DNA from 2 places in the Arthrobacter sp. KNU40 genome. Region 1 is predicted to be linked to the other one. Evidence: riboswitches for the same ligand, from Rfam matches in the RefSeq annotation. Region 1 holds a riboswitch; the other holds the start of a gene.
The links. Region 1 has a riboswitch for glycine ahead of gcvP (aminomethyl-transferring glycine dehydrogenase). Riboswitches for the same ligand answer to the same signal wherever they lie in the genome.
Positions count from the first base shown of each region.

Region 2: another riboswitch for glycine. It lies ahead of gcvP (aminomethyl-transferring glycine dehydrogenase); the one in region 1 lies ahead of gcvP (aminomethyl-transferring glycine dehydrogenase).

Region 1 is NZ_CP195850.1:761,617-769,784, reverse strand. Features, by position in the region: gene gcvH (glycine cleavage system protein GcvH) at 1-203, opposite strand, end outside; gene gcvT (glycine cleavage system aminomethyltransferase GcvT) at 739-1,872, opposite strand; gene gcvP (aminomethyl-transferring glycine dehydrogenase) at 1,886-4,771, opposite strand; glycine riboswitch at 4,824-4,931, opposite strand; glycine riboswitch at 4,933-5,030, opposite strand; gene ACSKT0_RS03695 (TetR/AcrR family transcriptional regulator) at 5,278-5,826, opposite strand; gene ACSKT0_RS03690 (MFS transporter) at 5,909-7,450, shown strand; gene ACSKT0_RS03685 (sigma-70 family RNA polymerase sigma factor) at 7,458-8,168, opposite strand, start outside.
Region 2 is NZ_CP195850.1:5,018,894-5,027,061, reverse strand. Features, by position in the region: gene ACSKT0_RS23430 (purine-cytosine permease family protein) at 1-1,027, opposite strand, end outside; gene speB (agmatinase) at 1,024-2,028, opposite strand; gene ACSKT0_RS23420 (PucR family transcriptional regulator) at 2,247-3,740, shown strand; gene cycA (D-serine/D-alanine/glycine transporter) at 3,776-5,242, opposite strand; glycine riboswitch at 5,293-5,401, opposite strand; glycine riboswitch at 5,403-5,500, opposite strand; glycine riboswitch at 5,696-5,796, shown strand; glycine riboswitch at 5,797-5,896, shown strand; gene gcvP (aminomethyl-transferring glycine dehydrogenase) at 5,948-8,168, shown strand, end outside.

The DNA of each region.
Region 1 (8,168 bases):
GAGACGGACTTGGTGGACTCCACCTCGCCGCAGGTCTCCCCCGCAGTCACAGCGGAACCGACCTCGGGCAAGTCAACATACACGATGTCGCCGAGGGCATCGGTGGCCACGGCCGAGATACCGACAGACACAAGATTGCCGGCTTCGCGGGCAACCCACTCGTGCTCGTCGGAGTACTGGAGTTCAGGTGCAACTTTTGCCATGTTTTTTCCTTTGCGTTGGTCTAAGAAAACAGTTGTGGTCAGGTTACGCGGCGGGGGCCGCCATCCTCTGCGTGCTGCTCCTTCGTCGCTTTGACGCACGCTGCCGGATGCCGCTCCCCCACCGCTAGAGGCTTGTTCAGTTTTCGGGGCTCACCGTTCCGGAAAAGAACGCTGGCCCTTCGGGATTCAGTTATGGGCCCGTGGTTCCCGTGGGCCTCACCCTCGGCAGGTAGCTCATCCTCCATAAGCTAAACCGGAGGTGAGCTGAGCCGCAGGTGAGATGCAGGGCCCCATCGGGTGCCGGCATCCGGCAGCATGCGTCTAAGGGAGCGACACGTCCGCTCAGCGGGCGTCTTCGCGACCGAGCATGCAGAGGATGTCGGACCCGACGGGCTAAACGCAACCACGGTCACGCAACCCACCGGGAGCGTCACGTCCGCCCAGCGGGCGTCTTCGCGACCGAGCACGCGGAGGATTCTTCCGTCCCGCGGCTCCCAGCCACCCACCGAAGCCGACGGGCTTAAGGCGACACGGCCTACTTAACCCGCTTATAGAACGGCAGTGCGACAACCTCGAACGGTTCAGCCTTGCCGCGCAGGTCTACGTCCAGGGCCGTGCCTGGCTCGGCGTGTTCGACGTCGACATAGGCCAACGCCACGGGGTAGCCGAGGGTGGGGCTGGGCTGGCCGGAGGTGACTTCGCCGACCACTACGCCGTCCTTGAGGACCGGGTAGTGGCTGCGGCCGGCGCGGCGGCCCAGGCCCTTGAGGCCAACCAGCTTGCGGCCGCTGGTGGATCCGGCGCCCTCAGCCTTCAGGGCTTCGAGGGCGGCGCGGCCTACGAAGTCGCTTTCCTTGGCGAGCGAGACGACCGGGCCCAGGCCCGCCGAGAAGGGGTTGCCTTCGCGGGAGAGCTCGTTGCCGTAGAGCGGCATGCCGGCTTCGAGACGCAGGGAGTCACGCGAGGCCAGGCCGGCGGGGATCAGCTCGCCGTCTTGGGCAACTGCCGCGATTGCTTGCCACAGGGCGGCGGCGGCATCGTTGTCCACGAAGATTTCGAAGCCGTCCTCACCGGTGTAACCGGTGCGGGCGAGGAGCAGTTCCGTGATGCTCCCGGCAAAGGTGAAGGGCACCTCGACGGCGGCGTAGTACTTCAGCTCGGTGACCAGGGCGTGCTGTTCCGCCGGGACCAAACGCAGGAGGATTTCTTCCGCCTTGGGACCCTGGACGGCGATCAGCGAGGTCGCTGCGGAGGCGTCCTCGACGACGACGTCGAAGTTGGCAGCCCGCTGCGCCAGTGCCTCGGCAACAACCTTGGCGTTGCCGGCGTTTGGAACCACCAGGAACTTGGAATCGCCACGACGGTACGTGATGAGGTCATCGATGATGCCGCCGTCTTCCTGGCAGATCAGCGAGTACTTGGCCTTGCCAATCGACATCGCGGAGATCTTGCCCACCAGTGCGTAGTCCAGGAAAGCGGCCGCGTCCGGGCCGCTGACCCAGACTTCGCCCATGTGGGAAAGGTCGAACAGGCCTGCGGACTGGCGGACGGCGTGGTGCTCGGCCAGTTCGGAGGAGTACTTCAGGGGCATCTGCCAGCCACCGAAATCGGTGAAGGAAGCGCCGAGCTTCTTGTGCTCTTCGTAGAGCGCAGTGTAGTTCTCAGTCATCGTGAGGAGTCCTTTAGTTCTCGAAGGCTTCGATCGGAGGGCAGGAGCAGACCAGGTTGCGGTCGCCCGCGGCGCCGTCGATGCGGCCGACGGGCGGGAAGTACTTGTCCTGCTTGAGGTGGTGGACAGGGAAGACGGCCTGCTCGCGGGAGTACTCACGGTTCCAGTCCGAGGAGACGACGGCGGCCGCGGTGTGCGGTGCGTGGCGCAGCGGGCTGTTCTCCACCGTGAAGTCGCCGTTCGCGACCTGGTCGATTTCCTTGCGGATGGTGATCATGGCTTCGATGAATCGGTCGATCTCCCCGAGGTCCTCGGATTCGGTGGGCTCCACCATGAGGGTGCCCGCCACCGGGAACGCCAGGGTGGGAGCGTGGAAACCGTAGTCGATGAGGCGCTTGGCCACGTCCTCAGCAGTAACGCCGGTGCGAGCCGTCAGTTCGCGCAGGTCCAGGATGCACTCGTGGGCCACGAGCCCGCCTTCACCGGTGTAGAGAACGGGGAAGTACTCGTTGAGGCGCGAGGCGATGTAGTTCGCGGCAAGCAGCGCGGACTTGGTGGCCTCGGTCAGGCCTTCGCCGCCCATGAGCTTCACGTAGGCCCAGGAAATCGGCAGGACGCCGGCGGAGCCGTAACGCGAGGCGGAGATGGCCACGCCAGTCCCTGGCAAAGAAGCGCCGTCTTCGTGTGCTGCCTTGTTCGCATCGCCGGGCATGAAGGGTGCAAGGTGCGCCTTGGCCGCGACCGGGCCAACACCGGGTCCGCCGCCGCCGTGCGGGATGCAGAAGGTCTTGTGCAGGTTCAGGTGGGACACGTCGCCCCCGAACTTGCCCGGCTGGGCCAGGCCCACGAGCGCGTTGAGGTTGGCGCCGTCCACGTACACCTGGCCGCCGGCCGCGTGCACCGAGTCGCAGATTTCGCGGACGTCGGCGTCGTACACGCCGTGCGTGGACGGATAAGTGATCATGATGCAAGACAAAGCACGGCCGGTGGCGTCGATCTTGGCCTGCAGGTCCGCGTGGTCGATCGTGCCGTCGGCCGCGGTGGCCACCACGACCACTTTCATGCCGGCCAGCACTGCCGAGGCGGCGTTGGTGCCGTGGGCGGACGCCGGGATGAGGCAGACGTTGCGCTGGGCCTCGCCGCGGGAGTGGTGGTAGCCGCGGATGGCCAGCAGGCCCGCGAGTTCGCCCTGGGAACCGGCGTTGGGCTGGATGGAGACCTGGTCGTACCCGGTGATCTCCGTCAGGTCAGCTTCCAGATCTTCGATCAGTTCGCGCCAGCCCTCGGTCTGGGAATCCGGGGCGAAGGGGTGGATCGAGGCGAATTCCGGCCAGGAGATGGCTTCCATCTCGGCGGTGGCGTTCAGCTTCATGGTGCACGAACCCAGCGGGATCATGGTGCGGTCCAGCGCCAGGTCGCGGTCCGACAGCTTGCGGATATAGCGCAGCAGCTGGGTTTCAGAACGGTGCGTGTTGAACACCGGGTGCTGCAGGTAGTCCGAAGTTCGCTCGACAGCGGCCTCCAGCGCGAAGCCCTCGCCGTCACCGGACACCGTCGCGCCGAAGGCGGCGACGACACCAAAAGCATCAAGGACGCCGCCGACGATTTCCTTTGTTGTGGTCTCATCGACGGAGACGCCGACAGTGTCCGCGTCGATGCCGCGCAGGTTGATGCCCTTGGCCTCGGCGGCGGCGATGACCTTCCCGGCCTTGCCGGGGACGCGGACGGTGACGGTGTCGAAGAAGCTGCGGTGCAGGACCTCAAGGCCCGCGGCCTTCAAGGACGCTGCCAGGGTGCGGGCGTGGTTGTGGGCCGTCTCGGCGATCGCCTTCAGGCCATCGGGGCCGTGGTACACGGCGTACATCGAGGACACGATGGCCAACAGGGCCTGCGCGGTGCAGATGTTGGACGTCGCCTTCTCGCGGCGGATGTGCTGCTCGCGGGTCTGCAGGGCGAGGCGGTAGGCGGGAGTGCCGGCGTCGTCCTTGGAAACGCCCACCAAGCGGCCCGGCATCGAGCGCTCGAGGCCCTTCTGGACAGCCATGTACGCGGCGTGCGGGCCGCCAAAGAACAGCGGAACGCCAAAGCGCTGGGTGGAGCCGACGGCGATGTCGGCACCCTGCTCACCCGGAGGCGTGATCAGGGTGAGGGCGAGGAGGTCCGCGGCGACGGTGACGAGGGCGCCGCGTTCCTTGGCGGCGGCAATCACGGCGGAGTGGTCGAACACCCGGCCGGAAACGCCCGGCTGCTGCAGCACGATGCCGTTGATGTCGCCGTCGGGCAGGCCCTGGGACAGGTCCGCGATCTCCACCTCAAAGCCGAGCGCCTCGGCGCGGCCCTTCACGATGGCGATGGTCTGCGGGAGACAGTCGGCGTCGAGGACGGTCTTGCCGTCATGGGCCGTCTTGTTCTTGTTGGCGCGGCGCATCATGAGGACTGCTTCGGCAACCGCGGTGGCTTCATCCAGCAGTGAGGCGTTGGCGATAGGCAGGCCCACGAGGTCCTGGACCATGGTCTGGAAGTTCAGCAGGGCTTCGAGGCGGCCCTGGGAAATTTCCGGCTGGTACGGCGTGTAGGCCGTGTACCAGGCCGGGGATTCGAGGATGTTGCGGCGGATCACCGGCGGAGTGACGGTGTCGTAGTAGCCCTGGCCGATCATCTGCACGGCCGTCTTGTTCTTGGCCGCCAGCTTGCGAAGTTCAGCCAGGACTTCCACCTCGCTGAGGGCGTTCTGGAGCGTCAGCGCGACGTCCTGGCGGATGTCATTGGGAACCGCGGTGTCTACGAGCGAATCGACACTGTCGTAGCCAACAGACTTGAGCATGATGTCAATGTCGGCTTGGCGGCGGGTGCCGATATGCCGGTCAACGAACGTAGTGGAGGTTGAACTAACCGTCACGAAGGAACTCCATAAATAAGGCGGCGCAGGGTGCGCCACAGCTAATCGGGTTCCTCCCCGCTCTGTATTGGACCTGAGAGTTTCCGCGAAACCGTGCTTGTGGCACTGTTCCGCTTGCACCGTCGGTGAGCGCGCGTCAGCGCGCTGCTTTCCAGAGTTGCCTTGCCGCGGCGGTGCGTGGGCCTGAGAGATTCCTGGGGAGGATTTGCTCCTACGGCGCCTGCATCACATGCCTGCAGGACTCTCCCGCCGCAGATCAAAGGCGTATTCAGTTATGTGAATGAGATCGTGGTTGCCGGTGACGGCTGCCACAACTCCCAATTGTCCTACGGACTGCCCGCGTCCGCAAATGTGGTCACCGCCCCCGCCCGACTTCCCCAACTAACTCGCACTAGATGTCGTTTTGGAGCCTCTAAACGACAACAACTGCGGGGGCCCACGCCGCCAGGGTTCCCTGGCCGAGCTTGCGAGGCGAGGGTGGCGGTGGGGACAGTTGGGCCGCACCCTCAGTCACGGAGGCGTTCGACGGCGGCCAGCAGCGCACCGACGTCGGCGCTCCTCGCGCTGGCCTTGACTTCCGTATCACCGGCGCCGCCTTCAAGCATTGCGTTGAAGTAAAGTCCATCGCCCATGTACCGGACCGCTTTGGCCATCTCGGGCCCCACTTCCTCGGCGAGCACATCGAGCCATTGTTGCTGGATCCCGGCGAAACGCCTGCGGGTTTCTTCATGGGCTACTTCCGCGAGCCGCGTGGCGGCCACGAACACCCGGTCCAACGGAGTATCCGCCCACAGGGAAGACTTGATGAAGAACGCGGCCGCACCTTCGGGGGCTGCCTTCATTGCCTCGATATCCAGAGCAGCCAGCCCGTCCATGCGTTCGAGCAAGGAGCTGATCATGGCTTCCTTGTTGGGGAAATGGTAGAGCAGGCCGCCCTTGGAGACGCCTGCGCGCTTGGCGACGGCGTCCAGGGTCGCAGCCCGCTCCCCCACCTCGATCAGGAGGGCTTCAAAGGCATCCAGGACAGCGTCCCGGGCAATAGGTTTTCGCGGCATGGTGTCCATCATCCCTTAGTTCGATGCGGCAGTTCGATGAGTCAGATTGAAACTATACCGTCCAGACGGTACAGTTATCTCCATGTTCACGCCGTCCACAACCCAGCACCCCCGCACCCCTTCGATCCAATCCGCCCCGTGGCGCGATTGGGCTGCCCTGGCACTCCTGATGTTCCCCGTGCTGCTGGTGGCTGTGGACAATACGGCGCTGACATTCGCCCTGCCGCAAATCGCCCGGTCCTTGGAAGTAGGGGGCGTGCAGCTGCTGTGGGTCGTCGACGCCTACCCGCTGGTGCTTGCAGCCCTATTGGTGTCCATGGGAAACCTGGGAGACCGGATCGGCCGTCGCCGCTTGCTGTTGATCGGCAGCACGGGCTTCGCCGCCGTTTCCGCGGCCACCGCCTTCGCGCCGTCGGCTGAATGGCTCATCGCCGGACGCGCCAGTATGGGCATCTTCGGAGCCATGCTCATGCCGTCCACGCTGTCCTTGATCCGCAACATCTTCCCGGACCCGAACCGCCGCCGGCTCGCCGTGGCAGTGTGGGCCGCAGGATTCTCCGGCGGCGCAGCCCTCGGGCCGATCTTCGGCGGTTGGCTCGTGGAGCACTTCTGGTGGGGTGCCGTGTTCCTGGTTGCGGTGCCATTGTTGCTGCCCCTGCTCGCCTTTGGCCCCTCCCTCATTCCCGAGTCCAAGGATCGCAACCCGGGCAAGCCGGACGTTCCCAGCGTTGTGCTGTCCATCCTGACCATGGCCCCCGTGGTTTATGGCATCAAAGAGGCCGCCGTACACGGTTTTGGCCCTGGACCCGCGGCCTTCATGGCGTTCGGCCTGGCCATGGGAATCGTCTTCGTCCGGAGGCAGGGCTCTTTGGCATCGCCCATGTTGGACGTACGGCTTTTCCGGAACAAGGTCTTCAGCACGGCCATCACGGCCAACGTCTTGTCCCTGTTCTCAATGACCGGCTTCATTTACTTCTTCGCGCAGCATTTGCAGCTCGTGGAAGGCCAATCCCCCATGCAGGCGGGGATCTCGATGGTTCCGGCGCTGCTGGCCACCATCGTGGCGGGCCTGGTGGTGGTTCCGCTGGTCAAGCGGATCCGCCCGGGCCTGGTGGTGGCATCGGGCTTGGCGCTGAGCGCAGTTGGATACCTCGTGGCCGCCCTGGGCAACCACAGCCAGGGTCCGGGGTACCTTTTGACGGCACTCCTACTGCTGGCCATCGGGGTTGGCTCGGCGGAGACCATCTCCAACGACCTGATCCTCGGCGCGGTTCCTGCCGACAAGGCGGGCGCTGCATCGGCGATCTCCGAAACGGGCTACGAGCTCGGTTCATTGCTGGGCACAGCCGTCCTTGGCTCCATCCTGACGGCGTCCTACCAACACCACTTGCTGCTTCCAGGCGAATTGTCCGGCCACGCGGCCGAACGCTCGCGGGAGACGCTCGCCGGAGCCGTGGACACCGCGGCAACGCTGCCCCAGCCTATGGGCGATGCCCTGACATCCGCCGCGCGTGCGGCGTTTGAATCCGGCGTCCACATCACGGCGGCGATCGGGCTGGTACTGATGGCGGGAGCGGCAGTCCTTGCCGCCGTCGTGCTCCGCCGCGTGCCGACCGCAAAGTAGGCGGAGTCTAGACCGCTCGGTTCAAGGCAGCATCTGCCGAGCTGAAACTACGGGTAATTCCGCCCAAAGTGGCGGTGGCGAGGGTCGACAGGTAGTCGTGCCGACGTCGGGCCGTAATGCGCGATTGGGGCTCAAAGGATTGTTCCGGATCGTCCGCGTAATGTGCGGAAAGTCCATCGCGCATGAGCCGGATGCCCTCGGCACGCTGTTGGGAGACCGCGGCGTGCGTGGAACCGAGTTCCTCAGCGAGTTCCTTGACTGTCCGCCCACCGAAGTAGATCTCCTCGACGACGTACCGCATCTTTTCCGGCAGGGCGTCGACGGCGGCGCGAAGGTACTTGAGGCGCTCATCGGCCAGGACCGAGTGCTCCGGGGAGATGGTGTCCGCGGCAACAGTGTCCACTACGACGTCATCCAGCGGCGACAGGGTCCTTGCGGCATCGGCAAGGGCGGCTTCCACCACGCTACGTTCGACACCCAGGGCTGATGCGGTTTCGGCCACCGAAGGCGTGCGGCCAAGGACGCCGGACAGCGTCTCCTGGACCGACATGGTTTCCTTGATGCGCTTGCGCGCAGAGCGCGTGGCCCAGTCGCTGGCCCGCATCTCGTCCGCAAAGGCTCCGACGATCCGGCGGCGCGCAAAGGCGCCGAAGGGGACTCCGAGGTTCGGATCGAAGGAATCGGCAGACGTTATCAACGCCACGGACCCTACCGACGC
Region 2 (8,168 bases), 890 kb from region 1:
TGATTGCCGCGACGCTTCGGGTCTTGGCTCGAGGCAACCAGTTCGGCTTGAACGTCTGCCCAATAGTGAGGCTGCACAGGACGCCGCAGTAGAGATTCATGGCGTTCGACGCTGCAACGCCGAGGCAGAAGATTCCCACGACTGCCAGGGTCCATGGCTGGAGCAACGCTCCCATGCTGCCGACGATTTCCACGTTGCCAGCGTCTGCGCCCATCGTGACCGCCAGGGTTCCCACCAATGCACCCAGGATCATCGGGAAGAGCGTGCCCAGGACGCAGCCTGAGTAGGAGGCCCAGAACGCCGGGGCCGAGCCGGTGCCGTGCGGCATGTAGCGGGAGTAGTCCGAGACGTAGGGAGCGTAGGCGAGTTGCCACAAGGCGGATACGGAGACGGTGGCCATGAAGCCAACCCAGTTGAAGTTTCCCTGGTACAGGAAAGTGGCGGGCAGGCCGTGGACGAACATGATCCAGACGAAGGCCAGAAGCAATGCCAAACCAGCCACGATGCTGAGGAAGCGAGCGTAGGCGTGGATGAGGCGGTAGCCGAAAATCGTGGCAACAACGCTCACGACGCCGATGATGATGATTCCTGCGTCAACACTGATGTCCGGGCTGACCGCGGCCATTGCTTCGCCGCCGAAGACAAGGTTCGCGGCGAAGAATCCGACGTACATGATCACCACGATGACCACGATCAGCAGCGCCCCGAAGGAGCCGAATTGGCCGCGGGTCTGGATCATCTGCGCCACGCCCAATTGCGGTCCCTGGGCGGAGTGGAGCGCCATGAAGATGCCACCGATGACGTTTCCAAGGATGATTCCCACGATGGCGGGTACAAAGCTGAGCCCGAACACCGTTGTTGCGAGTCCGCCGGTCACGATAGTCATGATCATGATGTTGGAACCGAACCAGATGGTAAAGAGGTCCCGGGCTTTCCCGTGGCGTTCATTCAGCGGGATGGGCTGGATGGTCTTGTCTTCGAGCCGGGGCACTTCGGTGGCCGCGGCGGGATTGCTTCGGGTGCTCATGATGCGGTCCAGGAGGCTGCTTGCAATTCGAGGAGAGCGTTGGCGGAGGCCTTGCCGCGATTAACCATTAGCGCGAGGAGGTCGAAGACGAGGGTGGCCGCGGCTACCGTGGTGATGTCTGCGTGGTCGTAAGCCGGAGCGACCTCGACGACGTCTGCCCCGACGATGTTGATGCCGTTCAGGCCGCGGAGCAGTGCCAGAAGTTCGCGCGAGTGGAGCCCGCCCATCTCGGGAGTACCGGTGCCCGGCGCGTAGGACGGGTCCAGGACGTCGATGTCGATGGAGACGTACACGGGGGTGTCGCCGAGCCGCTCCTTGACCTGTTGGATGGCTGCTGGAACGCCGATGATATCCAGGTCCGAGCAGCGGATGATTTGGAATCCGAATTCGTGGTCGCGGAGGAAATCGTTGCGATCGTAGACCGGCCCGCGGATGCCGACGTGCATGGACCTATCTTCCACCAGGAGACCTTCTTCGAAAGCCCGCCGGAAGATGGTTCCGTGGGTGACGGGCTGGTCGAAGTAAGTGTCCCAAGTGTCCAGGTGGGCATCGAAGTGCAGCAACGCGACCGGCCCGTGGACCTTGTTCAAGGCCCTGAGCATCGGGAGGGCGATAGTGTGGTCGCCACCGATCGAGATGAGCTTCTTGTCCTCGCCGATCAGGGGGAGTGCCTGCTCTTCGATTTCGCGGACGGCACGGGTGATGTCGTAAGGCGTGCAGGCGATGTCGCCAGCGTCGACAACCTGGACTTCGTACACAGGCTCGACGTCCAGTTCGGGGTGGTAGCCAGGACGCAGCAGCCGGGAGGCTTCGCGGACTGCGGCAGGACCGAACCGGGCGCCTGGCCGGAAGGACGTTCCGCCGTCGAACGGCACGCCGACGATCGCAATGTCGTAGTCCGGAACGCGGTCGATTTGGGGGAGCCTGGCGAAGGTGCCGAGGCCTGCATACCGGGGGACTTTTGTTGCGTCGACGGGGCCGATGGGCTTGTGCGTTGTCATTCCAGGATCCTTTGTGCAGTGCTGCCGGGCGGCGATGCCCGCAGCGTTTCGGTGTTGGGATGGGGTGCTCGCCGTTGAGCGGGAAGTAGGTAATCCAATTCTTAGTGACGTGCATCACGGCGTATAGCGGTAGATTGACTACAAATGGCCGGGGCTCTTATACATATGTCTAAGGGGCCCTGAATAGTCCGGAAACCAACGCGCTGGGAGCATATTTCATGGCGATTACAGTGGCTGAGCTCGTGGCGGAACCCCAGCTCGGACTCACGCTTTTGGCCGGATCCACAGGCAAGCACAACCGAATCGCCTGGGCACACACTTCTGACCTGCCGAGGCTGTGGGAATGGGTCACCGGCGGCGAACTGATGATGACCAACGGCCTGTCCATCCCGTCCGACGCCCAAGGCCAAGTAGCGCTCGCCGAGGCGCTCGTCGATGCAGGGGCCAGCGCCCTGGCCATCGGGGAAAAGATGCATGCCCCGGAGTTGTTGCCCGAGTTTCTGGCGGCCTGCGAGCAGCTGCCGCTACCGCTGATTAGCATTCCGTATCCATTGCCCTTCATCGCTATCGCGCGAGCGGTGGCCGAGGCCTCCTTGTTGGAGGAATCACGGCGGCTGCGTCAGACGGCCCGGGTCTATGACCTGCTCCGTACGGCGGGAACATCCGGGGACCATTGGCAGGGCCTTATCCAAGGCCTCGAGGCCGAGCTCGATGCGGATCTATTCGTCGTGGACCGGCGCTGTCTTCATCCCTGGCATCCGGATGGTGAGCCTCTGCCGGACTTCCTGGAGGCGGAATTGGCCCCCTTGACGGGGCATATACCCATGACCGGGAAGAAGTTCCAATGGCATCGGCTGCGGGACCGGCACGTGTTGATGATGGACATCCCTACCCACGCCAATGCGGTGCTGGTGGTGCTGCCGAAAAGCGATCCGCACCCTGACGCCGTCGTGCTTCTGCATGCGGCAACGGTGCTGGGGCTGGAACTCTCACGGTCGGCCCTGTCCTTGGAAGGCCGGCATCGCCTGGCGGGCGAATTCCTCTTGCAGGCGTTCGATGGACGTCTCGGGCTCGCGGAACTGGAGGTCAGGCTCGCCGCTCTTGATGTTCCGGCGCAGAATTTGGTGGTTGTTTCGATAGGGGACGACGACGGCGAGCGGCTGGCGAACATTCACGTCGAACTGTGGCGTCACGGCCTTCAGGCCGCTTGCCTGAGGCGTTTCAACACACTTCATGTGGCGATATCAGCAGCGGTGGCCGATGACGTATTGATCCACTGCGCAGGGCCCGAGGTTCGGATTGGCATCAGCTCCCCTACGTCTGCGGGTGGCATCCAACGAGCACTGCAGGAATCGCTGTGGGCGCTCGGTTCAGCGAAAGGCAATGCCGTAAACCTGTCCCGTTACGCCGAGGGGCCCTCGTGGCTGGGGCTCACCAGTTTCGAGGAGGGGGCGGCGTTGGTTCAGCGGCTGCTCGGCCCGATCTTCACGTATGAACAGAGCCAGGAAGGCGATCTCATCGTGACTTTGAAAACCTACCTGGACGCCCAGAGGTCGTGGCAAAAGACTGCCGCGGCGCTCTTCGCCCATCGACAAACCATCATTTACCGCATCCGGAAAATCAGCGAGTTGACGGGGCTCGACATGACCGAAACATCCACGTTGGCCCAGCTTTGGTTTGCGCTCCAGATACATGAGGCCATGCATAAGTGAACCCCCACCCCGCAGAGGTGGTTGTCATTGTCCGCCTAGGCGCCCGCGCGGAGGGGCACGTCTGCGGCATCCTGGTCCGACTGGAGCTCGTCCTGGAACCTCGCGTAGCGGGCCAGGTGGGCTGGACGGCGGCGCAGGAAGAACCACGCGACACCGAGCATGATGAACCAGGCCGGCGTGACCAGCAGTGCCGTCAGCGTGTCCGACTGGGTGGTCAGCGTCCAGAGCACAAACGCGAAGAACGCGAAGACCACCCACACCATCACGATGCCGCCGGGCATCTTGAACGTGGACGCGATGTGCAGCTGCGGGCGACGACGACGGAATGCGATGTAGCTGGCCAGGATGATGGACCAGACGAAGACGAAGCAGACGGCCGACACGGTGGTGACCATGTCAAAGGCCTTGCCGACGTCCTGTCCCGCGTACATCAGGACGACGCCGGAGAGCAGCAGCACGCAGGAGAGGAACAGGGCGTTGCGGGGAACCTTCCGCCGGGACAGGCCGCTGAAAAGGGCCGGGGCGTCGCCCTCCTGGGCTAGGCCGTACACCATGCGCGAGGTCGAGTAGATGCCGGAGTTGGCCGAGGACATGGCCGAGCTCAGCACCACCAGGTTGACCACGGTGGCGGCTGCGCCGAGCCCAGCCAGGGAGAACATGGCGATGAATGGGCTGTGGCCGGCGGCGAACTGGGTCCAAGGAGTGACGGACATCAGGATGATGAGGGCGCCCACGTAGAACAGGAGCACTCGCACCGGGATGGAGTTGATCGCTCTGGGCAGGTTCTTCTCCGGGTCCTTGGCCTCTGCCGCAGTGGTGCCCACTAGCTCAATGCCCACGAATGCGAAGACCGCGATCTGGAAGCCGGCCACGAAGCCCATGAATTCGTGGGGGAAGAAGCCGCCGTGGCTCCAGAGGTTGGTGAGGCTTGCCGGTCCGGCCTCGGACTGGAACCCGCTGAAGATCATGAACAGCCCTACAACGATCAGTGCTGCAATCGCGATGATTTTGATGAGGGCGAACCAGAATTCTGTCTCGCCGAAGGCCTTCACCGTGGTCAGGTTCAGCAGCAGCAGGATCGCGATAGTGGCCAGGCCCGGGATCCACAGCGGGAGGCTCGGCCAGAGCTCCTTTGAGTAGCCCGCAATGGCAATGACGTCCGCGATGCCGGTGATCACCCAGCAGAACCAGTAGGTCCAGCCGGTGAAGAAACCTGCCCACGGACCCAGAAGGTCTGCGGCAAAGTCGCTGAAGGATTTGTAGTGCAGGTTGGACAGCAGCAGTTCGCTCATGGCGCGCATGACGAAGAACAGCATGAAGCCGATGATCATGTACACGAAGATCACGGACGGGCCGGCCGCGGAGATGGTCTTTCCGGAACCCATGAAGAGGCCTGTGCCGATGGCGCCGCCGATCGCAATCAGCTGGATGTGCCGGTTGCTGAGCTGCCGATCAAGATGGGGTGTTTCACTAGCTATGGCGGGCGGGTGATGAATCGTCATGAGGAACTCCATCGTTCAAGTGGCATTAGCGTGCCACGATGATTCGGGTTCCTCCCCGCTCTGTATTGGACCTGAGAGATTCCGCGGCCCCGTGCTTTCGCATGGTTCCGCTTTGCACCGTCGGTGAGCCCGGAGTTCCCGGGCTGCTTTCCAGAGTTGCCTTGCCGCGGCGGTACGGGGGCCTGAGAGTTTCCTGGGGAGGATTTGCTCCTACGGCGACTGCAGAATGTACCGGCAGGACTCTCCCGCCGCAGATCATCAGCGTATTCAGTTTGGGTGATGCCCGACTCAGTGTGGGATAGGTCACCAAGGAATGTCAACTCCGGCTATGCTTCGTGATCTCCTCGACTGATGATCCTCTGCCGACGGCTATTTCCGATACCTGATGTTGCCCCTGCGTTGACATTGTGTGTATGGTGTGAGCCGAATCACCCCAAATCTGAATATGCCTTTCGAACCGTGGCGGGAGAGTCCTCCCAGTCATCAACCGGGCAGGCGCCGTAGGAGCAAATCCTCCCCAGGAATCTCTCAGGCCCCCGTACCGCTGCGGCGAGGCAACTCTGGAAAGCAGCCAGGCTTCGGTCCGGCTCACCGACGGTGCAAGCAGGCAACCAAGCCTGCGGAATCTCTCAGGTCCGATACAGAGCGGGGAGGAACCCAAACCGAAGCCGTGCCATTGCGGTCGGCCCTACCTTGGAGTTCCTTTTGACTGTTCAATCAACCCCCACCGCTTTCGCAGACCGACACATCGGCGCACGACGGCAAATCGATGTTGGCATCATGCTCAAAGCTGTCGGCTACGACTCCGTTGACGGCCTGGTGGATGTCGCTGTCCCCGATTCCATCCGCCAGGATGTTGCACTTAGGCTGTCCAAGCACGGCACCGACGCCCTCAGCGAGGTGGAAGTCCTGGCTGAACTTCGCAAGCTGGCGGCCAAGAACAAGACGGCCGTGCAGATGATCGGCCAGGGCTATTACGACACCGTCACTCCGCCGGTGATCCGCCGCAACATCCTCGAATCCCCGGCCTGGTACACGGCCTACACGCCCTACCAGCCGGAAATCTCCCAGGGCCGCCTCGAAGCCCTGCTGAACTTCCAGACCATGGTCCAGGACCTCACGGCATTGCCGGTGGCCAACGCGTCCCTGCTGGACGAAGCCACCGCCGTCGCCGAGGCCGTATTGCTCATGCGGAGGGCCAACAAGTCCGCCTCTGCGGGCAAGACCGTCCTCGACGCCGAATGCCTCCCGCAGACCATCGCCATCGTGAAGGGCCGCGCCGAGGCGCTGGGCTTCGAGGTGGAGATCGCTGACCTGTCCCAGGGCCTGCCCGACGGCGACATCAACGGCATCGTGCTGCAGCAGCCGGGCGTTTCCGGCCGGGTGTTCGACCACTCCGCCGTGATTGCCGCCGCCAAGGAACGCGGCGCCCTCGTCACCGTGGCGGCGGACCTCCTCGCGCTCACCCTGATCACGCCTCCGGGTGAGCAGGGTGCCGACATCGCCGTCGGCTCCACCCAGCGCTTTGGCGTACCGCTGTTCTTCGGCGGCCCGCACGCCGCGTACATGGCTGTCCAGAAGGGCCTCGAGCGCTCGATGCCGGGCCGCTTGGTGGGCGTTTCCAAGGACGACGCCGGCACTCCCGCCTACCGCCTCGCCCTCCAGACCCGCGAGCAGCACATCCGCCGCGAGAAGGCGACGTCCAACATCTGCACCGCGCAGGCCCTGTTGGCCATCGTGTCCTCGATGTACGCCGTCTACCACGGCCCCGATGGCCTGAAGGCGATCGCCGAGACGGCCCACAACCACGCCCGCACCCTGGCAGCGTCCTTGAAGGCCGCGGGCCTTGAGGTCCTGCACCGCAGCTTCTTCGACACCGTCACCGTCCGCGTCCCCGGCAAGGCCGGGAAGGTCATCGCCGCCGCCGAAGCGCGGGGCATCAATCTGCGGATCATCGACGCCGACACTGTGGGCGTCTCCGTTGACGAAACCACGACGTCGGAAGTGCTGTCCGCAGTGGCCGTCGCCTTTGGCGCCGGTCCCTTGAAGACCGCTTCCGGCTTCGAGTTGCCGGAGGCCGTGGTCCGCAGTTCTGATTTCCTGCAGCACCCGGTGTTCAACACGCACCGTTCTGAAACCCAGCTGCTGCGCTATATCCGCAAGCTGTCGGACCGCGACCTGGCGCTGGACCGCACCATGATCCCGCTGGGTTCGTGCACCATGAAGCTGAACGCCACCGCCGAGATGGAAGCCATCTCCTGGCCGGAATTCGCCTCGATCCACCCCTTCGCCCCGGATTCCCAGACCGAGGGCTGGCGCGAACTGATCGAAGATCTGGAAGCTGACCTGACGGAGATCACCGGGTACGACCAGGTCTCCATCCAGCCCAACGCCGGTTCCCAGGGCGAACTCGCGGGCCTGCTGGCCATCCGCGGCTACCACCACTCCCGCGGCGAGGCCCAGCGCAACGTCTGCCTCATCCCGGCGTCCGCCCACGGCACCAACGCCGCCTCGGCAGTGCTGGCCGGCATGAAAGTGGTCGTGGTGGCCACCGCGGCCGACGGCACGATCGACCACGCGGACCTGCAGGCCAAGATCGACGCCACCGGCCGTGCTTTGTCTTGCATCATGATCACTTATCCGTCCACGCACGGCGTGTACGACGCCGACGTCCGCGAAATCTGCGACTCGGTGCACGCGGCCGGCGGCCAGGTGTACGTGGACGGCGCCAACCTCAACGCGCTCGTGGGCCTGGCCCAGCCGGGCAAGTTCGGGGGCGACGTGTCCCACCTGAACCTGCACAAGACCTTCTGCATCCCGCACGGCGGCGGCGGACCCGGTGTTGGCCCGGTCGCGGCCAAGGCGCACCTTGCACCCTTCATGCCCGGCGATGCGAACAAGGCAGCACACGAAGACGGCGCTTCTT